2 regions of the Sphingobium sp. BS19 genome follow, and region 1 is predicted to be linked to the other one. Evidence: riboswitches for the same ligand, from Rfam matches in the RefSeq annotation. Region 1 holds a riboswitch; the other holds the start of a gene.

Region 1 (8,398 bases):
TCCCGCTGTTCTGGCCAAATGGCTTAACAAACATTGTACCGATCTGGCGCGTGTGGTGCTGGAGACGGGAACGTTATCGACGTTCCTGTATCATGGGCTGGTCGAGCGCGGTGTTGCGATAGAGTGCATCTGCTCGCGGCACGCGAAGGGCGTCCTTTCTGCCCGCGTGAACAAAAGCGATGTCCACGACGCTGAAGGGCTTGCCCAGCTGGCGCGCACCGGATGGTACAAACGCGTCCACATGAAAGCGTCAGCCACGCATATCGATAGGGCAGCCCTCCGTATCCGCGCCCAGCTCATCACTGCGCGGACATCCATGGCCAATCAGCTGCGTGGGCTCCTGAAGCTGTTCTGCCTGCGCATGGGCACTGCCAGAACGCCGGGCCGACGTGCCGAACGCCTGACGGGCTTCTACGCCCAGCGCCCGGATTTGAAGGCTCTGTTTTCTCCGCTCATTGCATCCATGGAGGCTATTGAAGAGCAGCTACGCGCGTACAATCGCCTGCTCAATGATCGGGCAAAGGCGGATGAGGTCTGCGCCAGGTTGATGAGCGTTCCTGGGGTTGGACCAATCACCGCGCTCACCTACACATCAACCATCGAAGATCCGCGCCGTTTTGCCAGAAGCAACGATGTCGGCGCCTATGCAGGGCTCGTGCCTCGACGCAGTCAATCGGGAGAACGCGATGTCAGCGGGCATATCTCCAAGGCGGGAGATCCCATGTTGCGCAAGGCGCTTTACGAAGCGGCCAACGTCGCGCTGACCCAGGTCAAGCGGCCATTTGCCCTTCAGGAGTGGGGCAGGAAAATGGCCGAAGCCAAAGGTGCAAGGCGTGCCAGAACGGCCGTTGCGCGGAAGCTCGCCGCTTTACTGCATTCGCTTTGGCTGAACGAGACTGAGTTTCGCTGGGTCTGATCCCCGCGTTCCTCATCCCGATCAGCCATGCCCCGGACGATCTCGTCAGCTTTGTAGAGGGTCAAACCTCGTTTGGGACTCAGAGACGTCCACCTATTTCCGCTCGGCCGCGATCATGAAGGCTCGGACAAAAGCTACCTCAGCGGTCCGATGACCTCGAAGACAACCATTGGCAAACGGGAAAAAGGAAGCGCAATGCAGGAATCAATTAGACAACAAAGCCGCCGTTCGAGATCTTGGCCATTCAACGGCATTCAACATAAAAAATGGTTCACCGGCTATGTTCGCTCCGAGCAATCCGGGTCTGCGCGTAATGAGCCACCCTGTCTTGTTGCATAGGAGGATGGACACTCCCCTTCGATATCAACCGGATCGGCGTTCGGTGTTTGCCACCGGACGCGCTTTATCCTCCACCGCCCCGTCAGGCCGAAAGCTCTCTCCGAATGATTGCGGCGCCGGCGCCCAAAGCAGCAAGCTTGCCTTTCGCTACGCGGCGAGACAGCGGCGCCATGCCACAGTTGGTCGACGGATAGAGTTTGTCGACATCCAAAAACTGCAGCGCTTTTCGCAGCGTATCGGCGACTTGCTCGGGCGTTTCGATGATGTCGCTCGCCACGTCGATGGCGCCTACCATCACCTTCTTGCCCCGAATGAGTTCGATCAGGTCCATCGGAACCCGGGAATTCTGGCATTCCAACGAGATAATGTCGATGCTAGAGCCTTTCAGCTTGGGAAAGGCTCTCTCATATTGCCGCCACTCTGATCCGAGCGTCTTCTTCCAATCGGTGTTGGCCTTGATGCCATAGCCATAGCAGATGTGAACGGCAGTCTCGCACTTTAGCCCTTCAGCTGCCTTTTCCAAGGTCGCGATGCCCCATTCATTCACTTCGTCGAAGAACACGTTGAACGCCGGTTCGTCGAACTGGATTATGTCGACGCCGGCGGCCTCGAGTTCCCTGGCTTCCTGATTGAGGATCTTGGCGAATTCCCAGGCGAGCTTCTCGCGGCTTTTATAATGGGCATCATAGAGCGTATCGATCATCGTCATTGGCCCGGGCAGGGCCCATTTGATCGGCTGATTGGTTTGCTGACGCAGGAACTTGGCGTCTTCGACAAAAACCGGCTTCCGGCGTTCAACCGCGCCTACGACCGTGGGCACGCTCGCGTCGTAGCGATCGCGGATTCTGACGGTCTTGCGCGTCTCGAAATCAACTCCGCTGAGATGCTCGATAAATGTCGTAACGAAATGCTGGCGCGTCTGCTCGCCATCGCTGACGATATCGATCCCCGCCTGCCGCTGATCGTCCAGAGACAGGCGCAAAGCATCTTGCTTGCCCTCGACCAGTTCTTCTCCCTCTAACTTCCATGGCGACCAAAGCGTCTCAGATTGTGCAAGCCAGGAGGGCTGGGGCAAGCTCCCGGCGGTCGAAGTAGGCAATAATATGTTCATGAGAAACGGCCTTATTTTCTGATGGATCAGCGCGCGTGACTGGCAGACCATTGCTCCAGCACGGCCCGATATGGCTTGATGAAACGCTCTTCAGCAAACTTGCCCTGTTCGACAGCCAGCCGGCTGCGCTCTTCGCGGTCGTAGACAATGCGAGTGAGCGAATAGTCCTGATATTTGAGGCTTGGCTGATACAGCTCCGCTGCCGCCGAATTGGCGTTGTATATTTCGGGTCGATAGATTTTCTGAAAAGTCTCCATCACGCTGATGGTGCTGACCAGTTCAAGGCTCGTATAATCGCCGAGCAAGTCGCCAAGATGGTAAAAGGCAAATGGAGCGACGCTATTGGGCGGCATGAAATAGCGGACCTTCATGCCCATTTTGGCAAAATACTCGTCGGTCGCCGAAACGTCGTCATTGTGATATTCGAAACCCAGGACCGGGTGCTCATTCGTAGTCCGCCGGTAGGTTTTGCTGCTCGATACGCTCAGGCAGATGACGGGCGGTTTGCTGAAGTTGTCCCTATAGGCACCCGAATTCAAAAAGTGCTTGAACAGGTTGCCATGCAGGTCACCAAAGCCTTCCGGAGCGCCGGAATTCGGATTTTTCTTCATATGCTCCGACAGCAGAACGCTGAAGTCATAGTCGCGAACATAAGACGAGAAATTATTGCCGACGATACCGTCAATGCGTTGGTCGGTCTTTCTGTCGAAGATAGCCGTCTTAAGGATTTCAATCAGCGGGAACACGTCGTTATTCCCTGCGGCATCGATACGCATCTCGACTGAAATTATTTTGAGTTCGACAGTGTACCGATGCCCCTTGGGATTATCCCAACGCGCGAGAGCGTTGAAGCGATTGTCGATCATCCGCAGGGTGTTGCGCAAATTCTCACGGCGACTATCGCCCCGTGCCAGATTGGCGAAGTTCGTCGTGATGCGGGTATTGTCCGCGGGCCGATAATTCTCATCGAAATCAATGTGATTGATGGAGAACTCAAAGGAGGAATGCGTAGCCATCGACCGATCACCTAGGTTTGCCGGGCGAGAGGACCGAAGGAAACGCACAAGACGGACAAGCCCGAAGGCACTCAAGCCCCGGCCTAGCATCAGGCGCGATCCACCGGAGGAACCCCCGTCCGAGGAACATTATCGCGTCGGAGGCAGGTCTCCTGGCTCACGGGTCAATGCGTCGGTCCCGGCCTTCCCGAGCCTCTTGCGAAGGCTCAGTGACACAAAATGGAACCGCCGCTCACCGCTTACAGTTGCGGGGGCAGCGCCGGATTCCGTTCAACGAGAACGTCACCGGCTTCCCGTCTTAGCTCCACATCATGCCTGCTGTGGAGAACCTCGACAGCCTGTTTAAACAAGAGTTTTCCACGAGCGTCAAGAGGTATATAAAGATTTCTTTATATACCCTGCAAGGCGATGAGGCATCGCAATTCCCCAATCGCCATGCCCCGCATTTTGGCCTGAGGGCCGGAAATCCATCAGCTCTCGACGGTCACAACCGGCAGGACCGTCTGCACGATAGAGGCGTCCAATGACTCATAATCGTGCAGACCGATGGTGTCGTAAAGTTCGGCGCGGGTCTGCATCTCCTCCACCATATTGTGGGTGCCACCGTCCTCTTTGATGGCGGCATACAGCTTGGCCTGCGCCTTGTTGGCGACGCGGAGCGAAGATACCGGCCAGATCACCATTCGGTATCCCATCGCCTCGAACTCCTGGGCGGTGAAGAAGGGCGTCTTGCCGAACTCGGTCATGTTGGCGAGCAGCTTTACCCCCGGCATGGCCTGAGCGAAGGCAGTGAACATTCCGCGGGTAACCAGTGCCTCTGGGAAGATGGCGTCCGCGCCGGCTTCGACATAGAGTTTCGCACGGGACACTGCGGCGTCGAACCCTTCCACACCAGCGGCATCGGTCCGCGCGATGATGACGATATCGCGGCTTGCCTTCTTCGCGGCGGCAACCTTGTTTGCCATGTCGTGGGCGTCGGCCAGCTTCTTGCCGTTCAGATGTCCGCATTTCTTGGGCAATATCTGATCTTCCAGATGGACGGCGCCAGCGCCCGCCTCCTCGAAGGTGCGGACCATATGCATGACGTTAAGCGCCTCGCCATATCCTGTATCGCCATCGACCAGCAGCGGAAGGCCAGCCGCATGAGCGATCTGACGGACGAAGAAGGCGACTTCATCTACGGTGATGATACCCAGGTCAGGCAATCCCATGCTGGCGGTCATCGCTGCGCCGGAGAGATAAAGTCCGTTGAACCCGGCTGCCTTGGCCTGCAGCGCGGCATGGCCATTATGCGCGCCGGGAAGTTGGAGTATGTTCGGTCGGTCGAGCAGTGCCCTGAAACGGGCGCCTGCGCTTTGAACAGGCAATTCGTCTGCGACAAGATAGGGCAATATGTGTCTCCTTAAACAGCCGCTGCTTCAGTGCGCTGCGCCAGCGGCACGAAGGCGAGATTTTCGGGGCCAGTATAATGGGCCGACGGGCGAATAATCTTGTTGTCCTGCCGCTGCTCGATGACATGCGCCGCCCACCCGGAGGTGCGGGCAATGACGAACAATGGGGTGAACATCGCCGTCGGCACGCCCATCAGGTTGTAGGACACGGCGCTAAACCAATCGAGATTGGGAAACATGGCTTTCGCGTCCCACATCACCTGCTCAATGCGCTCGGCGACGGCATATTGCCGTTGCGCGCCTGCCCCGTCCGCCAGCGCCTTGGCCACACGCTTGATGACGACGTTGCGGGGATCGGATACCGTATAAACGGGATGCCCGAAGCCGATGACCACTTCCTTGGCGTCGACACGGCGCCGAATATCGGCTTCGGCATCGGCGGGAGTAGCGTAACGTTTTTGTATCTCGAACGCGACTTCATTGGCGCCGCCGTGCTTCGGGCCACGCAGCGCGCCAATGGCGCCAGCAATGCTCGAATACATGTCAGACCCGGTGCCGGCGATCACTCGCGCGGTGAAAGTCGAGGCGTTGAACTCATGCTCGGCATAGAGAATGAGCGATGTGTGCATGGCCCGCACAAAGCTTGGCGACGGCATTTTACCGTGCAGGAGATGCAGGAAATGCCCGCCTATGCTGTCATCATCGGTCTCGACTTCGATCCGACGACCGTGATGGGCGAAGTGATACCAGTAAAGCAGGATCGAACCTAGAGATGCCATCAGCCGATCGGCAATGTCCCGCGCATCTGGTAGGTTGTGATCATGGGTCTCAGGCAGTACGCAGCCGAGCGCCGAAACGCCCGAGCGCATCACGTCCATGGGATGCGCCGCAGCCGGAATAGCCTCCAGCGTTTCCTTCACCGACTGTGGCAGGCCGCGCAGGCCCTTGAGTTTCTCCTTATAGGACGCAAGCTGGGCCTGGGAGGGCAGTTCCCCGTGAACGAGCAGGTGGGCGATCTCCTCGAACTCGCTGGTCTCAGCGAGATCGAGAATGTCATAGCCCCGATAATGCAGATCATTGCCGGTTTTGCCGACTGTGCAGAGCGCGGTATTGCCAGCGGTGACGCCTGAGAGAGCCACCGATTTCTTGGGCTTGAAGGGAATGTCCATGACTTGCCTTTCCATCAGAAGATGCCTGCGGGCGCGTCGGGTCCGAGTTGAGCGGAGGACACGATGAAATTGAGCTGGGTGACTTCCGCGCCGGTCAGGGTCGGCAGCCGATCAATCAGAGCGAGGAAGCGATCCTGCTCAGTCGTCGCGACGATGCCATCGGCCAGTGTGCGGAACTTCTCGACATAATTGGGCCGTGCGAACGGTCGTGCGCCGTTTGGATGGGCATCTGCAACGCCCAGTTCATCGATGATCGACTTGCCATTCTTCAGCGTGATGATGACCTTTCCACCGAAGGCCTTGTCTGAGCCCATGGCGTGGTAACGCGCGGTCCAGCCGGGATCTTCCTCGGTCGTGATCTTGTGCCAAAGGTCTACCGTGCCAGGACGCTGGGCACGTTCTGGCGCATAGCTCTTTTCATGGTGCCAACCGCCATCCTCCAGCGCGACGGCAAAGATATACATGATCGAGTGATCGAGGGTTTCACGGCTTGCCTTGGGATCCATCTTCTGCGGATCGTTGGCGCCGGTGCCGATCACATAATGCGTGTGGTGGCTGGTCTTGATAAGGATGCTTTCGATCTGCGACAGGTCGCCGACCTTCGGGCTCATCCGCTTGGCTAGGTCTATCAGCGCCTGGCTTTGATATTCCGCCGAATATTCCTTGGTATAGGTGTCGAGGATCGCACGCTTCGGCTCGCCCGGCGCAGGCAGCGGCACCTGATAGATGTGGTTCGGACCAGAGAGCAGCCAGGCGATGAAGCCATCTTCCCCTTCATATGCGGGGGACGGCGCACCTTCGCCGCGCATCGCGCGATCGACTGCCTCGATCGCCATCTTGCCAGCAAAGGCTGGAGCATAGGCCTTCCAGGTCGAAATCTCGCCCTTGCGCGACTGGCGGGTGGTGGTGGTGGTGTGCAGCGCCTGCTGGATCGCCTGAAAGGTAATGTCGGTCGACAGGCCGAGCAGCGCGCCCATGCCGCCGGCGGCACTTGGACCCAGATGGGCGATATGGTCGATCTTGTGTTCGTGCAGGCAGATGCCCTTCACCAGATCGACCTGGATCTCATAGCCGGCGGCAAGTCCGCGCACCAGCGCCGCGCCATCAAGGCCCTTGGCCTGTGCGACAGCGAGAATTGGCGGAATATTATCGCCCGGATGGCTATACTCCGCCGAGAGGAAGGTGTCGTGGAAATCAAGCTCTCGCACTGCTACGCCATTGGCCCAGGCCGCCCATTCCGGGCTGACCTTCACGTCCGGTGCAAGACCAAATAGCGGTGCGCCCTTATCGGAACGGTGTCCAAGCGCCTGTGCGCGTGCCGAGCGGATCGGTCCGCGCGCGATCGAAGCTGCGGCGACCGAGGCGTTGTCAATGATCCGGTTGCCGAGCATATCGATCACATCGGCATCGACGGGCACCAGGTCGGTAGCCACCGCCGCCAGTTTCCATGCCAGTTGATCTTCCCGCGCCAGCGGTTCGGCAGACTTGTAGGTGCGAACGTCGTGAAGTTTCATGGGCATAAATCTCTTTGCGATGGTGGGAGGATCGTGAATGTGAAGCGGCCATGCGCCGCCATGCGCTGTCCAAGCACAGCATGATCCAGGATCAGGAAGGCGATGACTTCCGTCTGCCCAGAGACGGTCCGGCCGAACCAGGTCTCGACCTGTCCCTCGCACCCGGGGTCGACCGCCCGAATTTCCAAGATTTCGCAGCGGCTCAGGGTGAGATCGCGCCCCAATAGATCGCCAGCTTTAATCGCCGCCGCATTGGCGAGGCGCTCGAAGATGGCCCGACCAGGATCATGAGTGTTTGAAAACATGCCCGCAATATCCGCAAATGATCAGCAGAAGAAAATGACTGAAAATGCTGAGTTTTGCGAAGGTCGTCCTGCAAGCTTGCAAATTTTGCGAAGAAAGAGATGTGGTATGCGAAAGGCCTATATGGGGATGCGGCTTCGCCGCCTGCGCGAGGAGCGGAGCCTCAAGCAAGTCGAACTCGCCAACGCACTCGGCATCTCGCCCAGCTATCTCAACCAGCTCGAACAGAATCAGCGCCCGCTTACCGTTCCGGTACTGCTTAAGCTCAACGCCGCATTTGGTGTAGATGTTCAGCTGTTTTCCGAGGACGAAGAAGGGCGACTGATTACGGAACTGCGCGAACTCTTCTCGGAAGAGGGACAGGAGACAGTGTCGCTGGCTGAAATTCGCGAAATTGCCACAGGCATGCCCGCCGTCGGGCGAACTTTGGTGTCGCTCCACCGGCGATATCGCGACTCGCTGGAAAGCAATCAGGCGATGGCCGCGCAATTGGGTGACGACTGGATCGCAGGTGGTCCGCCGCGCATGCCCTTCGAGCAAGTGCGCGATTTCTTCTACACTCAGCATAATCATGTCGCCCTGCTCGATGAAGCGGCCGAGCAACTGTATCACAGCGCAATCCTGACCCCGCGCACGGTG
Region 2 (8,398 bases), on a different contig from region 1:
GTCTCTGCCGGGCTGCCTGCGCCTTCCACTATCACCAGGTCGCATTGGTCGTGGAGGCGGTGGTAGGAAGCAAGCACGGCCTCGAGCAGTTCGCCCTTGCGCGACTGAAAATCGCTGGCGCCCAGCGTGCCGCGCACCTTGCCGTGGACGATCACCTGCGCACCAATATCGGAGTGTGGTTTCAGCAGCACCGGGTTCATATCGACGGTGGGCGAGGTGCGGCAGGCCATGGCCTGAAGTGCCTGTGCGCGACCGATCTCTCCGCCATCGGAAGTGACAGCGGCGTTGTTCGACATATTCTGCGGCTTGAAGGGACGGACATTGAGACCGCGATTGGTGAAGAGGCGGCAGAGGCCTGCGACGAGGACGGACTTGCCGACGTCGGACCCGGTGCCTTGCAGCATGATCGCAGGCATCAGGACATTATCCGGCCCGTGGGAATGACGAAGGTGCCGCCGTCGGGGCTTTGGCCGATATGGACGTCTACGCCATAGGTTTGGGCTATGCGGTCTGCGGTGAGAACGTCTGCGACCGGCCCTGCGGCGATGACCCGACCGTTGCGGAGCATGACGATATCGTCGGCGACGCGCGCAGCCTGATTGAGATCGTGGAGGACGACGATCACCCCTGCCCCCGCCGCAGCGACTTCGCGCAGGCGGTCCAGCACGTCGATCTGGTGCGCGGGATCGAGACTGGCGAGCGGTTCGTCGGCGAGCAGCCATTGCGGTTCGCCGGCAAGGACACGGGCCAGCAGGACACGGCCGCGTTCGCCGCCTGAGAGGCTTTCGACGCTGCGGTCGGCGAGGGAGGTGACATCGGTGGCGGTCATGGCGTGGGCGACGGCGGCGATGTCATGCGGGGTTTCGCCCCAGCGGCCGCGATGCGGGAAGCGGCCGAGTGAAATCAGTGTTCGGACGTCGACATTCCAGTGAACGTCGGGGCTTTGCGGCAGGAAGCCGATGCGCTGTGCGCGGTCGCGGCGAGGCAAGGTGGCGAGGGCGGTGCCGTCGAGCAGTACCTGACCCGAGTCCGCATCGCGCAATCCGGCGAGGCAAGCGAGCAGTGTGCTTTTGCCTGCGCCATTGGGGCCGAGGACGACCGTAACGCGGCCCGGTATGAAGGCGACACTTACCGCGTCCAACACGGTAATTGCGCCAAGTTTGAGCGAGAGGTCCTGCGTGGTGAAGCCAAGGGTCATGGCAGTGTCCTGCGCATCTTGAAGAGGAGCATGAAGAAGAAAGGTCCGCCCAGGATCGACATGGCGATGCCGAGGCGCAGTTCGCTGACGGTGGGAATGGCGCGGACGAAGCTGTCGGCGGCGAGCAGCAACAGCGCCCCGGCAAGTGCAGAGGGAAGCAGGATGGCGGAGGGGCGATTGCCTGCGAGCGGGCGGACCATGTGCGGCACCATCAGGCCGACGAAGCCGATGACGCCGGAGGTAGCGACCGCTGCGCCGACGCATAAGCCGACACCTGAAACGATCGACCATTGCACCCGCCGCCGGTCGACGCCCATGGATTGGGCAGCCTGTTCGCCCAAAGTCAGGGCGTCGAGCGACCGCGCAGTGGTCGCCAATATCCCGATGCCCACAGCCGTAAGCGGCAAGGCGATTTTTACGTCGTCCCAGCTTCGGTCGGTCAGCGCGCCGAGCAGCCAGGTCATGATTTCCGACGCAGCAAAGGGCGTGGGCGCGAGGCTGATGGCCAGCGCCGTCATCGATCCGGTGACGCTGGAGAGGATCATCCCCGCCAGCGTGAAAAGGATGAGGCTGCCCGAGCGTCCGGCCATCAGAGCGAGGACCGCCATCGCCAGCCCTGCCCCGGCCAAGGCGAAGGCGGGGAGCATATAAGCCGACACGGCAAAACCGAAATAGAGTGATAAAACAGCGCCCAAGGCGGCGCTGGACGAGATGCCGAACAGGCCCGGATCGGCCAGCGGATTGCGCAAATAGCCTTGCATCGCGGCACCCGAAAGGCCCAGCGCCGCGCCGATAATGATGGCCAGCACCGTGCGAGGCAGGCGCAGTTCGGCGATGATGAGCCAGCGCGGATCGCTGCTCTGCCATGCGTCCAAGGGGATCCATACCTTGCCTGCGATCAGCGATAAGCCGATGAGCGCAAATAGGGCGGCGAGCAATAGTATGTTAAGTTTCAATAGCTTAGAACTCATCGACTTATCAGTTCCTTGCGGATCGTCTTGAGCCGTTCCAGCGCGTCTATGACATTGGGTCCGGCACAGTTCATCAGGCGCGGGGCGAAGGGGCGGATGGCGATGCGCTTGCCCAATTTGGTGACGACGGGATGCGAGAGCATACGGTCGCCCGACCCTGCCCCCTGCCCCACCGACAGCAGGACGCGCGGCGGACGGGCGACGAGATATTCGAGCGGCAATATGTCCCATTGGGTGAGGCCGTAGGATGCGCTCATATTCTCAAATCCAGCGGTTTGCAGAAGGGCGTCGGAGAGCGTCCCCTTGCCCGGCACCAGTCCGCCGCCCTGCCAGATGAGCGCGGGTATCCTTTGCGTGTCGGAAGGACGCGCGGCGATGGCGGCATTTGCGATCCGGCGCGCCAACATAGCGCCGCGCTGCGGCTGGCCGATGGCCGATCCGATGGCACGCACCTGATCCTCCGTCTCCGCCAAGGTCGTCGGCACGGGGAACTGGACAAAGCGGATGTGCATCCGTTGCAGCATCGCGACGGTGGACGGCGCGACATGCTGACCGGCAAGCACGAGGTCAGGCGCCAACGCCACGACTTCCTCTGCGGTGCCTGACGTGGCCCGGAAGCGGCGGGCCGTAGCGAGCGATATCGAGGTGGCCTGCGGGTCCTGCGAATAGTGACTGATCCCCGCGATCTGTGCGGGGTCGGCGACCTGCATCAGCACTGCGTCGATACAGGGATTGATCGAGACGATGCGGGGCACGCGGTGGGCGGCGGCTGGGCGAGGTGGCACTGCCTGCGAGATCACCGAACCCATCAGCATAGGAACGGTCGCGAGTGCGAGGAGGGATCGCGCCAATGTGACTCGGCCCCTCCTCCTCGAAGCGCGCACCGGATCGATGTACCCGTTGTGGGGACGGAGTGCATCGATCCAGAGGGCGCCGTGAGTCATTAGATCAGTAGCTCACACGGACGCCGCCATAGGCCGCGCGACCCGGCGTGCCATAACGGAAAACCGTCTCATAGCGTTCGTTGAACAGGTTTTCGACTCGACCGTAGATTTCGACATTCTTCGTGATCGGAAAGGATGCGCGGATATCGGCCAACGCATAGCCTTCGACCCGGCGGCTGTTGGCAGCGTTGTCGAAGCTGGACCCGACATGGGTGATGGTCGCCCCGGTGGTGAGACCGAAGGACCAGCGATAGTCGATGGCCGCGTTGACGCTGTGCGCCGGACGACGGGCAAGCTTGTTGCCGAAGTTCGGGCTTCCGGGCGAACGGTTTTCCGCGTCGAGATAGGTGTAGGATGCCTGCACCTTGAGCGGTTCGACCGGACGCAGCGCGAGCACGACTTCGAGACCCTGCGAGCGTGCCTTGACGATATTGTCATAGGTGCCGAAGGGCCGACCCGTGCAAATGCCGGTCAAGGGCGTGCTGCATGAAATGAAGTCGATGAGGTTGCGGCTGTTGCGGTGGAACCATGTCGCACTCGCTTCGATCGCGCCGTCCAGCAGACGCTGCGTGACACCGGCATCCCACGCCCTTGCGCGTTCAGGACGCAGGGTGTCGTTCCCATAGTCACCGTAGAGCTGGTAGAGGCTGGGCGCCTTGAACCCTTCGCTATAGCTGGCGCGCAGTTCGGTCTTGCCGGCATTGGGGGTCCATACGCCATTTGCGCCGAAGGTCGTCGCGCTGCCGAAGCGATTGTGATGATCGTAACGGACGCCGCCGGTTGCAGTGAATCCGGCGAAGGGGGTGGCAATCAACTGGCCATAGACGCTTTCGATGACGGCGCTTTGAGGGGCGTCGGCGAAACCGTAGTTGGAGGTTTTCAGGCGTGACTTCTCGCGTTCCGCGCCGAAGGTGGTTTGCCAGCCTTCCGCGATGTCGAAGCTGCCCTGATATTCGAAGCGTTCGTTGCGGCCCTTGGCAGCGAAGGTTTCCGATGAGGTGCTGGCCCCATCGTAGCTGACGCGGTCGATATCGGTGTAGGCAAAGCCCAAGCGGTTGCGGAAGCGTCCGTCGAGCAGCGCGGCGTTGAGACCGGCATAGCCGACCATGTCACGGGTCTTGGTATATTCCAGTGTATCGCCAAAGCTGAAGCTGGGCGGCGCGAAACCATCCTGATCGTTGCGACCGTTGGAATACCAGCCGCGCAAATCGACCGAGATCGCGTCGGACAGCGCCACGTTGACATTGGCGTTCGCGCCATAGTTACGATAGCCGTCCTTCTCCTTGCCGCCGCGCTTTTCGTTGAAGGCGGAAATGCCGTCCGTACGGAAATAGCCTGCGCCGAGGCTGGCGGAGACGGGGCCAGCCTTGCCCGACACATTGCCGACGAGTTCGCCGGTGTCACGATAGCCATATTCGCCGCGCAGATTGACTGCCAAGTCTTCGCTGGGCGGGATGGTGATGAGGTTGACGACGCCGCCGATGGCCTGGCTGCCCCACAGCACCGACTGCGGGCCGCGCAGCACTTCGATGCGCGCGATGTTGCCAGTCATCAGATTGCCGAAGTTGAAGCCGCCGCCGGGCGACGAAGGATCGTTGAGCTTTACCCCGTCGATCAATGCGACCGTCTGGTCGCTTTCCGCGCCGCGAATGAACACAGATGCGACGCCGCCGATGCCGCCGGTGCGAGCGATGGTGACGCCGGGAACGGTGCGCAGGATGTCGACGATGGTGTCGGTCTGGCGCGTCGCGATTTCCTCACGATCTATAACGGTGATGGATTGACCGACGCGCGAGAGTGGCTGTTCGGTGCGGGTCGCAGTGACGACGATGGTGTCCGGCGCGTCCTCCGCAAAAGCAGCGACAGGCGAAACGAGAGCGGTGAGCGATAGCAGCGACGCAATATATCTGGGCATGAAATTCCCCCTTAGATCAACAACAAGGGATCGCACGCGCCAAAGGCACAACAGCACAGCAAGTGGAGTGGAATCATTCCACGCGCGCCATCCCAATCGACGTCGTCACGCGAGGAAAACCTCGATCATCCGGCACACCCCGTCCGCATGAAGGATCGACAACGACAGGCAGGTCTCCTGGCTCGCGGGTCATCATGCTCGTCCACCTTCCCGGATTGAAACATCCAGTGGTATGTTGGGCGAGCACTCGCCGGTCACAGTTGCGGGGGCAGCTTCGGATCATGGATCGCTCCATTTCCGAATTCCCTTTCAATCCCATCTCTGGGAACCTGTCGCAGCGCGCCTCTTAGGGCGAAGCCTGCGCGGGGGCAAGTGGGGTCTTAAGCGAAGCGATTCTGCTTTTGATGTGCGGCAGTATCTTTGAACGGATCGTGGCTGAGATACAGATATCCAGGATCGAACTGGCCGCGCCGCGCAAGGCCTTCGACATCCTGAATCTCCACGATCGACGAGCGGAACACGCACAATTGCTCCTCCCGCAATTGCCGCAGCACCCGGTTGGTATGGACGTTGGTGATGCCGCAGATTTCGGAAATGTCGGTTTGCGTGAAGCCCAAGGCAAAGCGCGTGCCGTCGCTGAGGCCCGCCAATTGCAGGCGGACATTGGTCTCACTGAGGAAATGGGCGACCCGGCCAACGGCGTCCAGCCGCCCGAGGCGGAACAGCCAGGCGCGATGAACCGCCGCGTCGAGCAAAGTCGAGAACCAGAGCTTGCGCGTCAATTCGGGCATGGTGGCGTTGATCTGATCCAGCTTGCCATGCGGAATGATCGCGACGGTGGCTGCAGTCAGCGTGGCGACATCATGATCGAGAACTTTGAGCGGATAGGCGTGCAGATCGACGAAATCGCCCGCCACCTGAACGGCAACAAGCTGTCGCAAGCCTTCGCGGTCATCGACATAGCGACACATGAAGCCATCGATCAGCAGCGTGCTGTGGTAGATCGGCTCGCCTGCCCGAACGATCATGCTGCGCGGGCTGAGCGTTCGCACCTCCGAGATGACACTCTCCAGTACGGCGTGCTCTTCCAGCGACAATGACGACCCGCGTCGGCCCTTCAAAAAATTTTCTGTGAGCATATCCGGTCCCTGTCAGCTTATCATTTACGACGTTTCATCTGCGCAATGAACGCTTTGAAGCCTGCCTGTATCCCCCGCGCCCGCAATTCATCATAACGCAGGTTAGTATTGGCAACTAGTCTGCCAATAGTGGGTTTAGTCCCCTGTTGTCCCTGACACGTCGCGAGACGCCTCCGGTGTTTCCGGCTGTCAGCTCACACATGTCCCGCCTTAAATCCGCGCATGGAGCAATCGTTCCGTGCGTCCCATTCACTTGAGGAAGTACCTTTGGCCAAATCAGCGAAAACCCTTTCGAAGCGCCCCGGCAGTTCCAAGGATGTTAAATCGAAAGAGCAGCCCCCCGTGGCCGACTTCGATGTATCGACGGTGTATGGCGAAGAACAGGGCAGCGGGGGCGAAACGCATCAGACCGCAGGCGGAGACGTCGCCACGCTGACGACCGCGCAGGGCATTCCCGTCGCCGACGACCAGAATTCGCTGAAGCAGGGCGCGCGAGGCCCCGCGTTGCTGGAGGACGGACATTTTCGCGAGAAGATGTTCCATTTCGACCATGAACGTATCCCCGAGCGTGTGGTCCATGCCCGCGGCTATGGCGCGCATGGCTATTTCGAGCTGACGGAATCGCTCAGCGACGTGACGCGCGCGGATGTGTTGCAGCGTGTGGGTGAGCGGGTGCCTGCGTTCGTGCGGTTTTCGACCGTTGCCGGATCGAAGGGTTCGGCCGATCTGGCGCGCGATGTGCGCGGCTTTGCGGTGAAGCTCTACACGCAGGAAGGAAATTGGGACATCGTTGGCAACAACATCCCGGTGTTCTTCATTCAGGATGCGATCAAGTTTCCCGACCTGATCCACGCCGCAAAGCCGGAGCCGGATCGCGATTTCCCGCAGGCGCAGACCGCGCATGACAATTTCTGGGACTTTATCAGCCTGACGCCTGAAGCCATGCACATGGTGATGTGGACGATGTCCGACCGGGCGATTCCGCGATCCTTGCGGACGATGGAAGGCTTTGGCGTCCACACCTTCCGGCTGGTGAATGCCGAAGGCAAGTCGACCTTCGTCAAGTTCCACTGGAAGCCCAAGCAGGGGCTGCAGTCGGTAGCCTGGAACGAAGCGGTCAAGATTAACGGGGCCGATCCCGATTTCCATCGCCGCGACCTGTGGGATGCGATCAACGCCGGCGATTTCCCGGAATGGGAACTGGGTGTGCAGTTGTTCGACGATGCCTTTGCCGACAGCTTCGACTTCGACGTGCTGGACGCGACGAAGCTAATTCCTGAAGAACTGGTACCCGTGCGGATCGTCGGGCGGCTGGTGCTCGACCGGGCGGTCGACAACTTCTTTGCAGAGACCGAGCAAGTTGCGTTCATGACGCAGAATGTACCGCCGGGTGTCGATTTCAGTAACGATCCTTTGTTGCAGGGGCGTAACTTCTCCTACCTCGATACGCAGTTGAAGCGGCTCGGCGGGCCCAACTTCACGCATATCCCGATCAACGCCCCTAAATGCCCAATGGCGCATTTCCAGCAGGACGGCCACATGGCGATGCGCAACCCCAAGGGACGCGCGAACTATGAGCCCAATAGCTGGGGTGCCGCGCAAGGTGGCCCACGCGAAGATCCGGCGCGCGGTCACGTACCTGTACCGACGACCGAGGATGGTCCCAAGCAGCGAGTGCGGTCCGAGACGTTCGGCGACCATTACAGTCAGGCACGGCAGTTCTTCATGAGCCAGACGCCGATCGAGCAGAAGCATATCGGCGATGCGCTGGTGTTCGAACTGAGCAAGGTGGAGCGTCCCGACATCCGGTCGCGCACGGTTTCGCATTTGCTGAACATCGACGCGACGCTGGCTGACACCGTGGCGGACGGGCTTGGCCTGGATATGCCGGACGCTGCGAAGGCGGCACGGCCCACGATCATGGACCTGCCGACGTCGGATGCGCTGAGCATTGCAAAGAACGGCCCGGACAATTTCAAGGGTCGCAAGCTGGGCATATTGCTGACCGATGGCGCGGATGCCGCGATCTTCAACGCGCTCGTCAAGGCTGTCGATAGCGAAGGGGCGAACTACGAAGTGGTTGCCCCGAAGATCGGTGGCGTGACGCTTTCGGACGGGACGGCGGTTGCGGCGAAGCAGAAGATCGATGGCGGGCCATCGGTGCTGTACGATGCGGTAGCAGTCGTTGCTTCGGCAGAGGGCGCCGCTTTGTTGGCCGTCGATGCAGCGGC

The links. A riboswitch is a leader RNA that binds a small molecule or an ion and turns the genes downstream of it on or off. The one in region 1 is predicted to bind cobalamin.
Region 2: it holds a riboswitch for cobalamin, as region 1 does, so the genes downstream of both, QMG56_RS18415 (TonB-dependent siderophore receptor) here and QMG56_RS03250 (DUF1852 domain-containing protein) in region 1, are expected to answer to the same signal.

Annotation. Positions count from the first base shown of each region.
Region 1 is NZ_BSEF01000002.1:171,095-179,492, reverse strand. It holds gene QMG56_RS03260 (IS110 family transposase) at 1-916, shown strand, start outside; gene QMG56_RS03255 (methionine synthase) at 1,338-2,366, opposite strand; gene QMG56_RS03250 (DUF1852 domain-containing protein) at 2,393-3,382, opposite strand; cobalamin riboswitch at 3,507-3,730, opposite strand; gene prpB (methylisocitrate lyase) at 3,853-4,773, opposite strand; gene prpC (2-methylcitrate synthase) at 4,785-5,942, opposite strand; gene QMG56_RS03235 (MmgE/PrpD family protein) at 5,957-7,456, opposite strand; gene QMG56_RS03230 (hypothetical protein) at 7,453-7,761, opposite strand; gene QMG56_RS03225 (short-chain fatty acyl-CoA regulator family protein) at 7,868-8,398, shown strand, end outside.
Region 2 is NZ_BSEF01000018.1:60,261-68,658, forward strand. It holds gene QMG56_RS18395 (cobyric acid synthase) at 1-416, opposite strand, end outside; gene QMG56_RS18400 (ABC transporter ATP-binding protein) at 416-1,198, opposite strand; gene QMG56_RS18405 (iron ABC transporter permease) at 1,195-2,169, opposite strand; gene QMG56_RS18410 (ABC transporter substrate-binding protein) at 2,166-3,020, opposite strand; gene QMG56_RS18415 (TonB-dependent siderophore receptor) at 3,118-5,028, opposite strand; cobalamin riboswitch at 5,178-5,376, opposite strand; gene QMG56_RS18420 (Crp/Fnr family transcriptional regulator) at 5,409-6,167, opposite strand; gene QMG56_RS18425 (catalase) at 6,510-8,398, shown strand, end outside.